4 regions of the Streptomyces sp. NPDC051018 genome follow, and region 4 is predicted to be linked to each of the others. Evidence: riboswitches for the same ligand, from Rfam matches in the RefSeq annotation. Region 4 holds a riboswitch; each other region holds the start of a gene.

Region 1 (4,527 bases), on a different contig from region 4:
ATCCATCGCCGCGCCCGGCGGGCCGACCGCCGCCCCACGCGGCGGATTCACCCGGTCCCTGGGCGGCGGCGCACCCCGCGGTTCCCGCGTTCGACCCGCGGCCGCAGTTCACCGCGATGCCGGAACAGGCCCGCTGGCGTTACAAACCGCGCCGGGCCTCCCGGTTCTGGCACAACAAGGCGGTCCGGGCCGGGATCCTCATCGTGCTGCTCGCGCTGTCCGGACTCGTCATCCTCGCCCTCGTACGCGAGCAGACGGGCACGGAGGGCTTCCTCGTCGGCCTCGCGCTCGCAACCCTGCCCGTACCGCTGCTCGCCACCGTGTTCCGCTGGCTGGACCGGGTCGAACCGGGCCCCTGGCGCAATCTGGTGTTCGCGTTCGCCTGGGGCGCGTTCGCCGCGGCACTCGTCGCGATCATCGCGAACACGTTCGCGACCCGCTGGATAGCCACCACCACCGCCGACCCCACCAGCGCGGACGCTCTCGGGGCGACCGTGATCGCCCCCGTCGTGGAGGAGAGCGCGAAGGCCGCCGCGGTCCTGCTGATCTTCACCTTCCGGCGACGGGACTTCACCGGCCTCGTCGACGGAGTCGTGATCGCCGGTTTCACCGCGACCGGCTTCGCCTTCACCGAGAACATCCTCTATCTGGGCACCGCGTTCGACGAGGACCAGGAGACGGGCTCGTCGGGCTTCGCCTCGGTCACCGCGGCGACCTTCTTCGTACGGATCGTCATGTCCCCGTTCGCGCATCCGCTGTTCACGGTGCTGACCGGTCTGGGTTTCGGTCTCGCCGCCCTGGCGGCGCGGCGCGCGCGGGTGCGGCGGATCGCGCTGCCGCTCACCGGACTCGTGCTGGCGATCGGCATGCACGCGGTGTGGAACGGCTCGGCCTCGCTGCTCGGCCCCTGGGGCTTCTATGTGGTGTACGGGGTGTTCATGGTCCCCGTCTTCGGACTGCTCACCTGGCTGACGATCTGGTCCCGGCAGCGCGAACTGCGCACGATCTCCGCCCAGCTGCCCGCCTACGCGGCCGCCGGCTGGCTGTCACCCAACGAGCCGCCGGCCCTGTCGTCCATGAAGGCCCGCAGGACCGCGCGGGAGATCGCCCGGCGTACGCACGGACCGGGCGCGGCGCACGCGGTGGCGGAGTACCAGCGGTTCGCGACCTCGCTGGCGTTTCTGCGCCACCGGGCCGAGCGGGGTGCCGCGGACCCGGACTTCACCGAGCGGGAGCAGGAACTGCTGCACCACATGTGGCAGCGCAAGGGGATGGCGGGCCCGGCGCTGACCTACGCGGCCCGCGCGACGGGACGGGTGTGGGTGCCGCCCCCGCACCGCGACTACGAGGGGTTCAACCCGTACCGCATCTGAGCCGGTGTGCCCCCACGGCTCGTACGGGAGCGGCCGAGGGGGCGGAAGTGGGAGAGGGTACGGCACCGGCAGCCCTGGCATCGGGGGGTATGCGCCAGGGCTGCCGGAGTTCGGTGATCCGGGCCATCGAGGTGGTCCGGACGGTTGGGCACTCCGTACCGATCCGTTCGGTTCGGCGGTACGGGTCGCGCAGAAGTGGGTCCGTTACGCCGTCCCCTGCCTGGACCCGACGACAGTACAGGCACGAGGACGGACGCAGGCACGAGGACAGGGATGGGGACGAGCACGGGAAGGGACTCAGGTACGGCTCGCCCTGGACGTGTCTCCCGGTCACCGGGGCAGGGAGAGTTCCCGCCGGATCAGAGGGTGAGGCCCTTGCTCCGCAGCCAGGACGCCGGGTCGATCGTGCTCCCGCCGGGCGTCTTGACCTCGAGGTGCAGATGGGCGCCGGTCACATTGCCGGTCGCGCCGACGCGGCCAATCGTTTCGCCCGAGCCGACCTTCTGGCCCGCGCTCGCGTTGATGGACGACAGGTGCGCGTACATCACCTCCGTACCGTCGTTCAGCTCCAGCACGATGCGGTAGCCGTACGACCCGGACCAGCCCGCAGCCTTGATGGTGCCGCTGGTCACGGCCTTGACGGGGGTGCCCGTCGGGGCGGCGAAGTCGAGGCCGGTGTGCTGGCCCGAGGACCAGAGCGAGCCCGACTGGCCGAAGGAGGAGGTGATCGTGTACGAGGAGGTCGGCAGCGAGAAGCTCTTCGCGAGCTTGGCGAGACGCTCGGCCTCCGCCTTGGCCTTCGCCTCCGCCTCGGCCTTCTTCTTCTTGGCCTCCGCCTCGGCCCTGGCCTTGGCCTCCGCCTTCCTCGCCTCGGCGGCGGCCTTCTCGGCCGCGGCCCTCTCCTCCGCGGCCTTCTTCTCCGCGTCCGCCTGGGACTGCTGCTGCTCGGCCTGCTGAAGGATGCGGGAGCGCAGGGCCTCACCGGCGCCCTGGGCCTGGTCACTCGTCCCGGCGCCCTCGGTGGCCTCGGCAGCGCTGCCGCCGATGGTGCCCATCGCGGCGAGCGCGGTGCCGGCGTCACCGTCACCGCCACCGGAGTCCTCGGACGGCTTCAGGCCGTCGGGCAGGTTCTCCGCGAAGCCGTCGGGGAGGGAGATGGAGACCGCGGGCTTGTTCTGCGCGGTGGCGATACCACCCGCGCCGACCGCCGCGATCACCCCGACACCGAGCACCGTGGAGCTGCGGGCGATTCCGCCCCGCTGCTTCATGACACGGTGGCGGCCACGCACCGGACGGACTGAGTCCGCCGTGGGGTTCCACTCTCCGAAGGACCGTTCGGCCCCTTCTCGGCTGAAGACACCGGACCTGGCGGGTGCCTCCGGGGCAGGACTGTTGGACGCCACTGAGGCGTTCTCCTTTCCTTCCTTCTCGCCTACCGGGTTAGCTGACGGGTTCGGAGCAGGAAGGTCTCCTACGAGTTCCTCCGCAGGGTGCGAAGGCGCCCGATTCACCCCAAAAGGTGGTTCCCCGGTTCCCTTGCGGGATTCGGCGCACGCGCACGGCGCCGTCCTGACGACGGCTGGGACAACCGCGCTGCGTTATCGAACGTTAATAGACACGGGGACCGGATTCCAAGCCGTTCCGGTGGATCGCTCGTGACCGGGCGCCGGACCAACCGGGACACAAGCGACCGGAGTCGGGCGACTTGATGCCCACTCGGCCGACATCACATCGCTGATGGTTCATCACATGCCGAACAGAAGGCCGTACTTCACTACCCGCAGTACGGGGGCCGGGATGAGAACAGTTTCATCGAGGCGTTGCCCGCCCCTCATCACCGGAGACCGTCCGGCGCTCCCGGCTGTGGGACAACCGACACCGTTCTCCGGCGTGTCGGCTGCCGTTCACCCGCCCGGGTGAGGGCCAGCATCGCCATGTCGTCCGTGGCGCCGCCGCCCGTATGCCGGCGTACATCCTCGACCAGGGCGTCCAGCAGCTCCCCCGGGCCGGGAAAAATCCGGCCGGCCAGCCGGATGCCGGGCTCGTAGAAGACCCCGGCCGCGTTTCTTGCCTCGGAGAGCCCGTCCGTGTAGATCAGCAGGGTGGATCCCGCCGGCAGGGGATACTCCTCGGCCCGGTCCGGCCACTCCCCCAGCTCGCCCATGCCGAGCGGCAGCGCGGGCTCACGCGGCGCCAGCTCCTCCAGCAGACCGTCACCGTGCAGCATCAGCGGCTCGGGATGACCCCTGTTCACCAGGCGTACGGCGCCCCGCCCCCGTGGGATCTCCGCGAGTACGGCGGTGGCGAACCCCTCGAACGTGTCCAGGCTGCCCCGCCTCTTGGCCTCACGGACGAGCGCTCGTTCCAGTCGCTCGGCCACACCCTCCAGCGAACTCTCCTGCTCGGCCGCCTCCCTGAATGCGCCGATGATCACGGCCACCGTCTCAACGGCCCCCAGCCCCTTCCCCCGTACGTCCCCCACCACCAGCCGCACACCGTGCGGAGTGTCCTGCACGGCGTAGAGGTCGCCCCCGATGAAGGCGTCGGCGAGCGCGGCCTCGTACCGCGCGGCGATCTGGAGCCCGCCGATCTCCTCGGCGGGCGTGGGCAGCACGGCGCGCTGCGCGGCCTCGGCGATGACCCGCGCCGAGGCGAGCCGCTGCCCGCTGCGGCGCACGACCCGGTTGATCAGTAAGGCGAGCAGCGAGACGGTGACCACGGTGGTCAGCTCGGTGTATCCGGCGGACTGCGTGAGCGTCTTGTCGTACAGATGCAGCGACAGCTCCGCGAGGGACGCCGTGATCCCGGTCAGCAGGGTGTTGGTCCAGGAGAAGAAGGGGGCCGCGACCAGCGGGGCCGCGGCGAACAGCGGCACGCCGGTGAAGTTCTCCGGCGCCAGCAGGTCATGGGTCACCCCGCCGACGATCATCAGCACCGGCAGTACGCGGAGGAAGCGGCGGGCGCCGAATCCACTGCGCTGCTCCACGTCCGCCAAGGGTGCACTCCTCCCCGGTCCGCCCGCGCGGCAGCGGCCCGGTACCGCGCCCCCTCCAGGTTCGCCCCAACCGGGCCGGGGAGCGAGCCGCCATCGGCCGAATGGGGTACGGACACGACCTCCGGCCACCGGTTCCGATTCCGGTTCCGGTTCTGGACC
Region 2 (4,527 bases), on a different contig from region 4:
TGGTCCGAGTCTGCGACGAGCGCGACCTGCTCCAGGAACTCGGCGAGGGTGCCCGTGCCCTCCTCCTCGCCCCGCGCCTGCTCGAACTCCAGGGCCACCGCGGCCAGTTCCTGGAGGTTCTCGATCCGGGTCTCGTCCTGCGGGTCGGTCGACGCCTGGAGTTCGGCGAGATAGCCGGTGCGCTCCAGGACGGCCTCCAGGACCACGGCGGGTCCCGCGCCGGACTCGGTGATCGTCCGCAGGTCCTCCATCAGAACGTTGAAGCGCTTGACCGCGTTCGCGGAGCGGGCCGCCATGCCGTACGCCTCGTCCACGCGCCGCAGCGCCTGGGGGAAGGTGATCTTCTCGCGCAGCGCGAGCGCGTCGATCATCGCCTCCGCCCGGTCGCCGATACCGCGCTTGGGCACATTGAGGATGCGGCGCAGCGGGACGTTGTCCTCGGGGTTGGCCAGGACGCGCAGATAGGCGAGAACGTCCCGGACCTCCTTGCGCTCGTAGAAGCGGACACCGCCGACGACCTTGTAGGGCAGGCCGACGCGGATGAAGATCTCCTCGAAGACACGGGACTGGGCGTTCGTACGGTAGAAGACGGCCACGTCGCCCGCCTTCGCGTCGCCCGCGTCGGTGAGCCGGTCGATCTCGTCGGCGACGAACTGGGCCTCGTCGTGCTCGGTGTCGGCGACATAGCCGGTGATCTGCGCGCCCGCGCCCGCGTTGGTCCACAGGTTCTTGGGGCGGCGGCTCTCATTGCGCTCGATGACGGCGTTGGCGGCGGACAGGATCGTCTGTGTGGAGCGGTAGTTCTGCTCCAGCAGGATGGTCGTCGCCTGGGGGTAGTCCTCCTCGAACTGGAGGATGTTCCGGATGGTCGCCCCGCGGAAGGCGTAGATCGACTGGTCGGCGTCGCCGACGACACACAGCTCGGCGGGCGGCAGATCCTCGTATCCGGTGCCCACCAGTTCGCGTACGAGGGTGTACTGGGCGTGGTTGGTGTCCTGGTACTCGTCGACGAGGACATGACGGAAGCGCCGCCGGTAGTGCTCGGCGACGTCCGGGAACGCCTGGAGGAGATGGACGGTCGTCATGATGATGTCGTCGAAGTCCAGGGCGTTGGCCTCACGCAGCCGCGCCTGGTACATCCGGTACGCCTCGGCGAGCGTCTTCTCGAAGCCGCCCCCGGAGCCGGCGGCCTGGTCGGCGTAACTCTCCTCGTCGATCAGCTCGTTCTTCAGATTAGAGATCTGGGCGCTGAAGGACTTGGGCGGGAACTTCTTGGGATCCAGGTCCAGATCACGGCAGACCAGGGCCATCAGCCGCTTGGAGTCGGCCGCGTCGTAGATCGAGAACGACGAGGTGAAGCCGAGCTTCTTGGACTCGCGGCGCAGGATACGGACGCAGGCGCTGTGGAACGTCGAGACCCACATCGCGTTGGCGCGCGGGCCGACGAGCTGCTCGACGCGCTCCTTCATCTCACCGGCGGCCTTGTTGGTGAAGGTGATCGCCAGTATCTGCCCGGGGTGGACGCTGCGGGTCGCCAGGAGGTGGGCGATCCGGTGGGTGAGCACCCGGGTCTTCCCGGATCCGGCCCCGGCGACGATGAGCAGGGGGGAGCCGGTGTGCACGACGGCGGCGCGCTGCTGTTCGTTCAGCCCGTCGAGCAGGGCTTCGGGGTCCACGACCGTCCGGGGCGCGCCGTCGCGGTGGTACGCGCCTCTGGCGGGGGGTACGTCGAACGCGCCCTGGAAGAGATCGTCCGGAATCTCCTCCCGGGCCGGGCCCCCGGGACCCTCGTGGTCCTCGGGCGGCGGCGGGGGCTCCTCCGGGGTGCGCCGGAGGTTCGCCAGGAAGTCTTCGTCAAAGAGGCTGCTCATCGCTCTCCGAGTTTATGCCTCGGCACTGACAGCCCGCCGCCGCATCGGCCGCGGGGCCGCCGGGAGGCGTCAGGACACGGTGATCACACCGGTACGGCCCGGTCGTTGCGTACTGTACGCACCCGGGGACCGTACGGATACGGGCATACGGACATGCCGCCGGCACGGGCCTCGTGGAGCACGGCCCCGCCCCCGGTGACGGGTCCGGTGAGGCGGGCGGGGGGACGCGGGTCCGGTAAGGCGGGCGGGCTCCGGGCGAGGCGCCTCCGGGCGGGGCAGGCGTGCCGGGCGGGACGGCTCCGGGGAGGCGCGACGGGCATACCGCGGCCGGCACCGCGATACGACCGCCATCACGGCTGCCACCACCACCGCCACGGCCGTGACCAGCGGTGATCGTGTCCTCGTCCGGGTCCCCGGAGGGCGGCTCCGCCGTCACGCGGATACGGTTCCGGGAGCCCCCGCGCCCGCGCACCCGGGGTGGCCGGGCGACCTCTTTCGGTCATCGGCCGGGCGTCCCCGCGCCCGTGCACCCTCGACGCCAAGGTCACAGAAAAGTATCGGGAATATCGAACATCGGCCTTCACCGCGGCCACACGGTTGCTAGCGTGCTCGATCAGGCGGCCCGTACCCCCACGGCGATCCACGCCAAGCGGGCGGCCACGTCGAATTCGGGCTTCCCCCAAGGAAGTTCGAAACCGGGGACCCACCATGCACAACCGGGGTGAATCGGACTGGCCTGAAATGACTGGTCCGTAGGGCGACCTTCCGTTCCGCCCGAACCCGACAGCTAACCCGGTAGGCGGTCAACGGAAGAAGGAGATGCCGGCGTTGGCGTCGCATCGCAAGCCCCGCAGTCTTACCGCGCTCACCTCGAAACCCCTGACGGCCGCCGGTATCACCTCCGCGGCACTCGCGTCCGTCGGTCTGCTGTCGGCGGGGAACGCCTCCGCCGCGCCGGACGCGCCGGAGCCGAAGCCCTCCGTCGAGGAGGTGCAGAAGAAGGTCGACGACCTCTACCGGCAGGCGGGGACCGCGACCCAGGAGTTCAACAGGGCCAAGGAGGCGACCGCCGAGAAGCGGCGCGAGGTGGACCGGCTGCTCGACGACACGGCGAAGCGCGCGGACAGACTGAACGAGTCCCGCCGGACACTCGGCTCCTACGCCGCGGCCCAGTACCGCACGGGCGCGGTCAGCCCGACCGCCGCGCTGATGTTCGCGGACAGCCCGCAGCAGTTCTTCGACCAGAACCACTTGATGGACCGGATGACGGACCGTCAGCGCGAGGTCATAGCCGACTACGAGACCCAGCGGACCGAGGCCGCCGAGCAGCGGGAGCGGGCCGCGCGGAGCCTGGAATCACTCGCGGAGTCGCAGGAGACCCTGCGCAACGGCAAGCAGCGGGTGCAGGCGAAGCTGGCCGAGGCGCGCTCGCTGCTGTCGAAGCTGACGGCCGAGGAGAAGGCCCGGCTCGCGGCGATCGAGCGCGAGAAGGAGGCCGAGGCCCGCCGCCGGGCCGAGGCCAAGGCCGAGCAGGAGGCCCGGGAGCGGCAGCGGGCTCAGGAGGAGCGCAAGCGCCTGGAGAAGCAGCGCGAGCAGAGCGGGCAGCCCGGCAGCGGCACGGGCTCCGGCACGGGAAGCGGCTCCGGTACGGGATCCGGCTCGGGTACGGGCCAGGGGTCACGGCCGGGACCGGGCTCCGGCAGCTCCACCGCCAAGGCCGGCAAGGTCCTCTCCTTCGCCCGCGCCCAGCTCGGCAAGCCGTACGTCTGGGGCGCGGCCGGGCCCAGCTCGTACGACTGCTCCGGGCTGACACAGGCGGCCTGGAAGTCGGCGGGCGTGACCCTCCCGCGCACCACCTGGGACCAGGTGAAGACCGGCACCCGGGTGGCGACCAAGGATCTGCGCCCCGGTGACCTGGTCTTCTTCTACGACGACACCAGCCATGTCGGTATCTACACGGGCGGCGGCAAGATGATCCACGCGCCGAAACCCGGCGCGAAGGTCCGCGAGGAGTCGATCTTCTCCATGCCGATCCACAGCAGCGTGCGCCCCGCCTGACGCCGGCGCGTGCCCGGGACCGGTCGCGGTCGGATCCGCCCGTACACCGTCGTCCGTAGATACCCGCGTATGCCCGCGCAGGCCCGCGGACGTCCGTGCCCCTCGCCTCGCCGTGCCCGCGGCGGGGCGGCTCAGGTCCAGAGGGTCGCGATGAAGATGTTCACCATCGTGAGGCCGCCGACCGCGCCGAACAGGGCCTTGTCCACCGTTTCCTCGTCCCGCTTGACGTACACCAGGCCCAGGATCACCACCAGCACCGCCATCTTGACGCCGATCTTGACGTTGTTGACCGTCTGGTCGTCCGCCTGGTTCAGCCCGACCAGCGCCACTCCCGTGACCAGCATCGTCAGCGCGCCGTGGAGCATGCCCGGGGTGAAGCGGGCCGTGCCCTGCCCCATCGTCTTCATCTGGGTGAGGAAGCCGCCCAGCAGGGCCGCGATGCCGATGATGTGCAGGGCCACGAAGACATTGATGAGTACGTCCATGTGGCGGAGCCTAACCTCCCCATTTCGCCCCTCTCAGGGCAGGTGACCCTCAGCCGGGACCTCGGCCGTGGAGCCCGTGACCCTCACCCCGGACATCGGCCCTGGAACCCGTG
Region 3 (4,527 bases), on a different contig from region 4:
CTGCTGCGCTACGACGGGCCCGTCGAGATGGCGACCTGGCGCTTCGCGACGGAGGCGCTGACCATCGGCGGCCGGGAGATCGCCGCGGGTGATCCCGTACTGGTCGTGCTGGCGGCGGCCGACCGCGACCCGGAGAAGTTCGGCCGGCCCGATGTCCTCGACCTCTCCCGGAGTGACAATCAGCACCTCGGATACGGGCACGGCATCCACTACTGTCTGGGCGCGCCCCTGGCCCGGCTGGAGGGGCAGACGGCGATCGCGACCCTGCTGCGGCGGCTGCCCGACCTGAGGCTGACGGGGGATCCGGCGGATTTGCGCTGGCGTGGCGGCCTGATCATGCGTGGACTGCGCACCCTGCCCGTGGAGTTCGCGAACCGATACAACTGACGGAAAGTCAATTCCGTGACTCGGGCGTGATCTGCACATCATCGACTTGTGACAGACGTTCGGGTGCCGCTACCTTTCACCCCCGTCCCGGGTGTCACGTGAAAGGCAACTGCATGCTCTCCGGAAATGGTCGCCATCGCCGTCCCCGTCAGGCCCCTGCCATCGTCGTCGCCGCGGGGGTGACGGGATCCGCCATCGCGATCCCCCTCCTCGGCGCGGGCTCGGCGTCCGCGGTCGACGGGGCGGTGTGGGACCGGGTCGCGGAGTGCGAGAGCGCGGGCCTGTGGAGCGCGAACACCGGCAACGGCTACTACGGCGGACTCCAGTTCTCCCAGCAGGTCTGGGAGGACTTCGGCGGTACGGAGTACGCGGCCCGGCCCGATCTCGCCAGCCGCTCCCAGCAGATAGCCGTCGCGGAGAAGGTCCTTGCCGCGCAGGGTCCCCAGGCGTGGCCGTCGTGCGGCACGCTCGCGGGGCTGGCGCCCGGTGGCACCGATACGGGGGCGGCGGTCGACCCCGGGCCCGCGCCCGCACCCTCCGGTACCCCGTCCGGCGCTCCCTCCGGCACCCCGGCTCCCGGGCAGAAGGCCCCCGGAGAGCAGAAGGCGCCCGGGGCGAAGGCACCGGGAAAGAAGACGCCCGCACCGGGGGCGACGGCCCCGGCCGCGCCCGGCGGCGGCAGCGCGGGCAGCGGTACGCCCGGCGCCGAGCCCGCGCCCGAGGCGACCGGCTCCTCCTCCGCCGACCCGGCCGACCCCACCGCGCCCACCGGCCCGGGTGGTGCGGACAAGAGCCGTGGAACGGACGGCGATCGCGCCTCGCGGAGCGACTCCGCGGCCCGCCCCGGCGCCAACGACCAGAAGCAGACGGGCGGTACCGGCGCCGCGGAGGTCCCGCCCCTCACCTACACGGTCAAGCCCGGCGACAACCTCTGGGCCATCGCGGAGGAGAAGAAGCTGGAGGGCGGCTGGCCCGCGCTCTACGAGACCAACCGGGAGACCGTCGGCGCCGATCCGGACCTCATCCTTCCCGGTCAGAGCCTTGAACTGGGCTCGGAGTAGCGGGAATCCACCCGGAAATCGCGCCCCGGTTCACACCTCTTTGTCCGATTCTGCGCAAGTGAGACATGGGTCTCTTTGCCGAATCCGGCCCATCCCGTCCGGCGGAATGTTTCATTCCGTACTCGACCTGCGGAAACGCGGGTTGTGGCAGTGGCGGGATGGGCGGTTTTTCCCTGATGGGCCTCTTTGAACATCCGGGACAGGTGTGCCTACGGTCTGAACCGCTCGCCACCGCGGGCACCGTCGACCGTCACGCCGAATCCTGCCGTCGGTCGGGGGGAACAGTCGTCGCTCAGAGCGCCGAAGGCAGGAGCGGGGGACCCAAGGTAAGTGCCGGACCCGTCCGTCGAGGATGAACGACGGGCACCCGGCTCGGGGTGAAGCCGCGCGCCAGGACGCGCGGCCGGGCAACTCACTTGGCCCGAACCCGACAGCTCACCTCGCAGGCGTCGGTGAGGAGATCGTTCCATGCTGTTTTCCAGCAAGGGCAAGCACCGCCGCCCGTCCAAGGCCGCCAAGATCGTCGCGTTCGCCGGCATCACCGGTGCCGCCGTCGCCGCACCGCTGATCGGCGCCACCTCCGCCTCCGCCGCCACCGCCTCCGAGTGGGACCGGGTCGCCCAGTGCGAGTCCGGCGGCAACTGGTCCATCAACACCGGCAACGGTTACTACGGCGGCCTCCAGTTCTCGTCCTCCACCTGGGCCGCGTTCGGCGGGACCGCGTACGCCCCCAACGCCCACCAGGCGTCCAAGTCGCAGCAGATCGAGATCGCCGAGAAGGTCCTCGCGGGCCAGGGCAAGGGTGCCTGGCCGAGCTGTGGTGTGGGCCTGTCCAACTCCGCGTACACGGGCTCCTCCAGCTCCGGCTCCTCGCAGCAGTCCCAGTCGCAGTCCCAGTCCCAGTCCCACCAGCAGTCGAAGCCCGCGCAGAAGCGCGCCGAGGCCCCGACCACCCGCTCCGAGCGCTCCCACGCCCCGGCGCAGCAGCAGGAGTCCCCGAAGCCCGCCGCCAAGGCCAAGGGCTTCCAGAAGGGTGACGGCGAGTACGAGGTCAAGGCCGGCGACACCCTGAGCAAGATCGCCGAGGCGAAGAACGTCGACGGCGGCTGGCAGAAGCTGTTCGAGCTGAACAAGGACATCGTGGACGACGCCGATGTCATCTACCCGGGCCAGCAGCTCCACCTGAGCTGACCCCGCACTCCGCACGGCATCCGCCGACCGCACAGGCACCCGCCCGGAGCACGGAGCCCCGTCCCCCGGCGGGGCACCTGTCCGCGGCACGGCACCTGTCCGCGGCACGCACCCGCCCCCGGCGGGGCACCGGAGCACCCCGGTCCGACGCGCTTCCCCCGTACGCGCCGGACCGGGGTTTTCCCGTGATCCGCCCGAGCCGCCGGGCGGACGGGATGCCCGCGCCCCCGCCGCGTACATCTCCCGGAGCGGTCCCGGTACCCCCGCGACGGGCCTTACCGATGGGTAGTGATCACCCGTCCGCCCGTCCTTTTCTCCCTCGCCGACGCGCTTCACGCCGTTTTTCGTCCCAGGGAGCGGGCAGCGACAGGGCCACGACCCCCGGCCGGTTAGGCTCGTGCCGCAAGGCCGATGAGGCCCTGCACTTCCAGCGTCACATCCCAGAAGGAGATGCTCGTGCCGTCCATCGACGTCGTCGTAGCCCGGGAAATCCTGGACTCCCGAGGCAATCCCACGGTCGAGGTCGAGGTCGGCCTCGACGACGGAAGCACCGGCCGTGCCGCCGTTCCCTCCGGTGCCTCCACCGGAGCGTTCGAGGCCCTTGAGCTGCGCGACGGTGACAAGGACCGTTACCAGGGCAAGGGCGTCGAGAAGGCCGTCCTCGCCGTCATCGAGCAGATCGGCCCGGAGCTGGTCGGCTACGACGCCACCGAGCAGCGCCTGATCGACCAGGCGATGTTCGACCTGGACGCCACCCCGGACAAGTCCTCGCTCGGCGCCAACGCCATCCTCGGTGTCTCCCTCGCCGTGGCGCACGCCGCGTCCGAGGCGTCCGACCTGCCGCTCTTCCGCTACCTCGGCGGCCCGAACGCGCATCTGCTGCCCGTTCCGATGATGAACATCCTCAACGGCGGCTCGCACGCCGACTCCAATGTGGACATCCAGGAGTTCATGATCGCGCCGATCGGCGCGGAGTCCTTCTCCGAGGCCCTGCGCTGGGGCACCGAGGTCTACCACACCCTCAAGAAGGTCCTGAAGCAGAAGGGCCTGTCCACCGGCCTCGGCGACGAGGGCGGCTTCGCGCCGAACCTCGACTCCAACCGCGCCGCGCTCGACCTCATCCTCGAAGCGATCAAGGAAGCCGGGTACGCCCCCGGCAGGGAGATCGCGCTCGCGCTCGACGTCGCCGCGTCCGAGTTCTACAAGGACGGCGCCTACGAGTTCGAGGGCAAGTCCCGCTCGGCCGCCGAGATGACCGAGTACTACGAGGAGCTGGCCGCGGCCTACCCGCTGGTCTCCATCGAGGACCCGCTGTTCGAGGACGACTGGGAGGGCTGGAAGGTCCTCACCGAGCGCCTCGGCTCCAAGGTCCAGATTGTCGGCGACGACCTCTTCGTGACCAACCCGGAGCGCCTGGCCCGGGGCATCGAGGACGGCGCCGCCAACGCCCTCCTCGTCAAGGTCAACCAGATCGGCTCGCTCACCGAGACCCTGGACGCCGTCGAGCTGGCCCAGCGCAACGGTTTCAAGTGCATGATGTCCCACCGCTCCGGTGAGACCGAGGACGTCACCATCGCCGACCTCGCCGTCGCCACCAACTGCGGCCAGATCAAGACCGGCGCCCCGGCCCGCTCCGAGCGCGTCGCCAAGTACAACCAGCTGCTGCGCATCGAGGAGATCCTCGACGACGCGGCGGTCTACGCGGGGCGCAGCGCGTTCCCCCGCTTCAAGGGCTGATCCGGCGCCGGTCCTGCCAGTCGTTCGTACGTCCCCGGCCCGGTCCCGTACCGTGTCCGGGGACGTACGCGCGTAAGGACACGGGAGGCGAGTGATGGCCGGGAAGGACCGGGACCGGTTCTCCACCGCGACCAGGCTGAGGCTGCTCGGC
Region 4 (4,527 bases):
GACCAGCTCCCTCAGCTGCTCCCGCATCACCCGCGGCCCCCCGACCTGCCGTCGCAGCGCCGCCTCGTCGAGGACGACCCGGAGCTTCAGCGGATCCCTCGCGCGCAGCACCGCCTGCCGGGTGATCCGCACCTCCGCCAGCGATTCGACGGTCGCCTCCGGCAGATCCTCCAGCGTCGCCCGGGTCACCGCCCGCGCGTACGCCGGGGTCTGGAGCAGCCCCGGCACCACCGAGGTCTCCAGCGTGCGCACCGAGCACGCCTGGGCCTCCAGGGAGATGAAGTCGCGGTACTCGGGCGGCAGCAGCCCCCGGTACGCGTACCACCAGGGCGTGCCCGAGCCGCCTGCCGCGCCCGCGAGTGTCTCCAGCAGCGTCCGCAGACGGGGGTCGTCGACCTCGTACACATCGAGGAGCAGCCGGACATCGGTGGCCTTGACACCGCTGGCGCCGGTCTCGATCCGGCTCACCTTCGACTGGTGCCAGCCGGCCAGCGCCCCGGCGCTGCGGCTGGTCAGCCCCGCCGCATGGCGCAGCTTGCGGAGTTCTTCGCCCAGTTTGCGGCGGCGCACCGCGGGGCCGTGCTGCATCGGGGATTCCTTCCGCTCGGTTGATCCACGGTCCGGCGCCGGCCTTACGGCCGGTCGCGCCGGACCGTCGGACAGAGTTGTGAGTGTGGGTCCAAACGCGGTTTCGCGCGGCAGAGTTCACCGCTTTGGGCGACAGATATATGCATATCTTGGTGGATCACCACTCGCGGCGGCGCGATGAGTGGCAGTCTGGCGCGAAGCGCAATCCGTGGCCGCCCAGCGCACTCCATCCGCTACGAAGTCGGAGCACGGCCGCGGTGGGAAAGGGACAGCGTCGCCATGGCAGATCAACAGGAAGCATCCATCACTCTGCCGAGCGATCCCGCTTCGGTGTCGGTGGCACGGAGGTATGTCACCGACGTCGTATCCGAGTGGGGTCTGCCCGCCGGCAGCGAGACCGTCGACACGGTCCGGCTGATCGTCTCGGAGCTCACCACCAATGCGGTCCAGCACACCTTCGGCCAGTCGCCCACCTTCACGGTGGATCTGACGCTGGAGCGGGACGAGGAGCTGCGCATCGGGGTGACGGACAGTCACCCGCGCTGGCCCCAGCGGCTGCCCGCGGCGGTACGGCAGGACAACGGGCGGGGGATGGTCATCATCCGCAGCCTCACCGCGCAGTCGGGCGGACGGCTCTCGGTCACCCCCACCCCCGAGGGCGGCAAGACCGTCTGGATCGCCCTGCCGTGGACCGCGGCCGTACGGAACTGATCACCCGGCCGGGTGGTCCGGCTGTCGGCTGGGCGCAGGGAGCAGCGCGGCGCGCATCCCGGGGCCGGGTTCCCGCCGCGCGGCCGAAGGGGCGGGCGGCGCAGTGCGCCGAGCCCCCGGGACGCCGTGTGTCCCGGGCCCGGGGAGGCCGGGGCACCTGCCGGGAGCCCTTTCGAAAACGGCGCGTTCACGCCGGTACGCCGGCCACCGGGGACACCCGGCGACCGGCTTACGGCTGCTGACGGCAGACGGTCAGCGCACCCGTCCGTACCAGACGCTCTTGCTCCAGATCTTGTCCAGCTTCACCCACGACCCCGTCTTGGGGGAGTGCCAGATCTTTCCCTTTCCGGCGTAGATGCCCACGTGGTAGACCCTCTTGCCCGAGTGGAAGAAGACCAGATCCCCCACCTGCCGGCTGGATGCCGAGACCTTGCGGGTCGAGTTGTACTGCTGCTGGGCGGTCCGTGGCAGCTTCTTGCCCGCCTTCTTGTACGAGTAGAGCGTGAGGCCCGAGCAGTCGAAGCGCGAGGGGCCCACGGCGCCGTACTTGTACGGGGCCCCCTTCTTCGACGCCGCGATCTTGAGCGCCTTCCCCGCGTGTGCCGTGGCCGCTTGTGCCTCGGACGTGCCGCCCGGCACGAGCAGGGAGCCGCCGAGCGCGGCGAGGGTCAGGGCCGAAACGGCGCCCGCCCGGCTGATCAGAAACGGGACGTTCATCTGCGCACTCATGCGCAACCCTTCGTCAGCCGCCTGTGAAGGATGACCTGTCGGGTTCGGGCGGACGAAGGTGCCCGGCCGCGCTGGCGCGGCTTCACCCCGAGGAACGGATCCGGACGGTTCCGGCTGTCCCGTAATGCTCGGGTCCTCCACTCCTGCCGAAGCACTCCTGTCGACCAGTCGTCCGGAACAGCGGCAGGACTCGGCGTCCGTCCGGACCGCCCCGCCGAGGTGACGGGGGCTTGTCGTCCCAGGGATCTTGACCTACGGCGAGGCGGAATTCCGAGCCAAAACGGCGATATGTGAGTTTCAACACGAATGGGCTGTTCGGGTGGACGTGCCGTCTACAGGCATCGGAACTCGACGGCCGAGGAGGCCCGTACCAGCGAAGGAGCAAGGCGCTCCGCTTGCTTGCCGGTTGGCATGCGCAACTCGACCGTAGCCGCTCGCCGGGAAGCGACTACATCAATTGGGGGACCATTACTGGTACTCAACCAGCGGTTGACAGTTGCCACCGATTCCGCCGACGGGCGGGATCCGATGGAAGTGCCGTCCGGAATGCTCCCTTTTGGCGTATTCGCCGTCGAGAATCCTCAACGCCCCGCCGTGCGTGGCCGCGTGGACCTCGCTCTCGCCCCGGCGGTGTGGGGGCTCCCGTGCGTCCGCGGCGCGGTCGCACGGCCGGCGAGTGGCTGTGCGGGGGAAATCCATGGTCAGGGCATGTTCTGTCGTGACGGGCGCGGCCGCCCGGGGTGGAGCAATACGGCGTCCCGGCCGATTGATCACAACTGCGTCACTACCGGAAAGTACGTCCCGCCGGAGGGGAATCGGCACCACTACGGTCGGGCCTTCGGCAATCATCCTTTGGGGGGATACGTGAGCTGGGGTCAGCAGCCGCATGGGCAACCGACGGGGCAGTGGGGGCAGCGGCAGGCAGGGGGCCCGGCGCCCGGGAAGCGGCCGGGATGGGCGCGCAAGCGTGTGATCGTCCCCGCGGGCGCCTTCCTCTTCCTCATCGGTATCGGCATCGGCGCGGCGGGGAACGGCGGTACCCAGAAGGCGGGCGACGCCGGGGCCGCGCCGACCGCCACCGCGACCGCCACGGTCACCGCGCCGGCCGCGGCGGGGGCCAAAGCGCCGCCCGGACCCACGGTCACCAGGACGGTCACGGCGAAGCCCGTCGGCGACACCGCGAAGAAGCCGGAGAGAAAGCCCCTGCCCAACTTCATCGGCATGGGCCTCCAGGCGGCCCAGGACTCGGCCCAGGAGACGGGCTTCTACCTGATGACCTCGCACGACAGCACGGGTGAGGGGCGCAACCAGGTCTGGGACCGCAACTGGAAGGTGTGCAGCCAGGATCCGAAGGCGGGCAGCGTCGTGTCGGTCGACACCGAGCTGAACTTCGGCACGGTGAAGCTCGAGGAAACCTGCCCCTGACGTCCTGGGGCGGCTCCGAGCCGCTGAATCGGCCGTCTGTCCCATGGGCTGTCGTGAACCGACCGGCGAGTGAGCCGGGGAGCGGCCTGCGGGTGTCCGGTGACGCGAGCCCGTGCGGAGCCGGACGAACGGATCGACCGCGTCGTACGGGGGTTCCGTGCGAGGGGCGACGAGGGCACCCGTACAGCGGAGCCGTACACGGGCGGAGGCCCGACACCCGCCGACGGCCGCACGGCCGTCGGCGGGTGTCGGGCCTGTCCTTTGGGCTCAGCCGACCGGGGCCGGGGTGGTGTTCCGGAGCACCCCGGCGCTCTCGGGAGCCCTCCGGCGGCCCCCCAGAAGCACGGCGGCGAGTCCCAGAGCCGACCACAGGACGAGTGTGAGCAGTGCGCCGTCCGCGCCGTGCCCGTCGAAGAACGCCACCGAGCGCAGCAGTTGCGTGCCCGCGCCGGGCGGCAGCCACTGGCCGATCGTGCCCGCGGGCTCGGGCAGCAGCTCCGGTGCGCTCCCGGCTCCGGAGAACGGGTTGCCGAGAAGGACGAACAGCACACTCCCCAGCGCGATTCCGGGGCGGCCCAGCAGCGCCCCCAGCCCGGCGGCGCTCGCACCCGCCGCGAGGACGGTGAGTGCCACCACCCCGGCCTCGCCCCACCAGGGGCCGTTGAGGACACCGAGCCAGCTGTCGGCGACGGCGGCCGTGGTGATACCGAGGAGCGCCGCGGCGCCCACCAGGGCCGTCGCCCCACGGGCACCCCGCAGCCCCAGCAGCGTCACCAGTGCCCCGGCCGCGATACCGGCGATCGAGAGCGGCAGCATGCTCGCGGCGAGGGAACCGCCGCGCGGATCTCCGGGCGGAGCGGGCACGACATCGGTCACGGCGACCCGCTGTCCGTCCGGGACCTGCGCCGTGACGGCCTCCCGGAGCAGCCCCGCCACCACGGGGCTCGCCGCCGACGCGGTCAGCAGCCTGGGGCCCTCGGGGGTGACGGCCACCGCGCCGTACACCTCCCGCCGCTCGACGGCCGTACGCGCGGCGGCCTCGTCCTCGTAGCGGTGCACGTCGAAGGCCCCCTC

Evidence for each region. A riboswitch is a leader RNA that binds a small molecule or an ion and turns the genes downstream of it on or off. The one in region 4 is predicted to bind cyclic di-AMP.
Region 1: another riboswitch for cyclic di-AMP. It lies ahead of ACIBCM_RS32925 (M23 family metallopeptidase); the one in region 4 lies ahead of ACIBCM_RS24440 (C40 family peptidase).
Region 2: another riboswitch for cyclic di-AMP. It lies ahead of ACIBCM_RS32545 (NlpC/P60 family protein); the one in region 4 lies ahead of ACIBCM_RS24440 (C40 family peptidase).
Region 3: another riboswitch for cyclic di-AMP. It lies ahead of ACIBCM_RS27345 (transglycosylase family protein); the one in region 4 lies ahead of ACIBCM_RS24440 (C40 family peptidase).

The regions. Positions count from the first base shown of each region.
Region 1 covers NZ_JBITFN010000030.1:55,365-59,891, reverse strand. The annotation lists gene ACIBCM_RS32930 (PrsW family intramembrane metalloprotease) at 117-1,373, shown strand; gene ACIBCM_RS32925 (M23 family metallopeptidase) at 1,733-2,776, opposite strand; cyclic di-AMP (ydaO/yuaA leader) riboswitch at 2,788-2,934, opposite strand; gene ACIBCM_RS32920 (PP2C family protein-serine/threonine phosphatase) at 3,208-4,368, opposite strand.
Region 2 covers NZ_JBITFN010000029.1:61,141-65,667, forward strand. The annotation lists gene pcrA (DNA helicase PcrA) at 1-1,871, opposite strand, end outside; cyclic di-AMP (ydaO/yuaA leader) riboswitch at 2,522-2,689, shown strand; gene ACIBCM_RS32545 (NlpC/P60 family protein) at 2,691-3,929, shown strand; gene ACIBCM_RS32550 (hypothetical protein) at 4,061-4,414, opposite strand; gene ACIBCM_RS32555 (alpha/beta hydrolase) at 4,464-4,527, opposite strand, start outside.
Region 3 covers NZ_JBITFN010000019.1:13,106-17,632, reverse strand. The annotation lists gene ACIBCM_RS27355 (cytochrome P450) at 1-387, shown strand, start outside; gene ACIBCM_RS27350 (transglycosylase family protein) at 501-1,448, shown strand; cyclic di-AMP (ydaO/yuaA leader) riboswitch at 1,737-1,912, shown strand; gene ACIBCM_RS27345 (transglycosylase family protein) at 1,917-2,639, shown strand; gene eno (phosphopyruvate hydratase) at 3,090-4,376, shown strand; gene ACIBCM_RS27335 (septum formation initiator family protein) at 4,471-4,527, shown strand, end outside.
Region 4 covers NZ_JBITFN010000015.1:93,839-98,365, reverse strand. The annotation lists gene ACIBCM_RS24450 (helix-turn-helix domain-containing protein) at 1-588, opposite strand, end outside; gene ACIBCM_RS24445 (ATP-binding protein) at 868-1,299, shown strand; gene ACIBCM_RS24440 (C40 family peptidase) at 1,552-2,028, opposite strand; cyclic di-AMP (ydaO/yuaA leader) riboswitch at 2,032-2,192, opposite strand; gene ACIBCM_RS24435 (PASTA domain-containing protein) at 2,998-3,453, shown strand; gene ACIBCM_RS24430 (ABC transporter permease) at 3,721-4,527, opposite strand, start outside.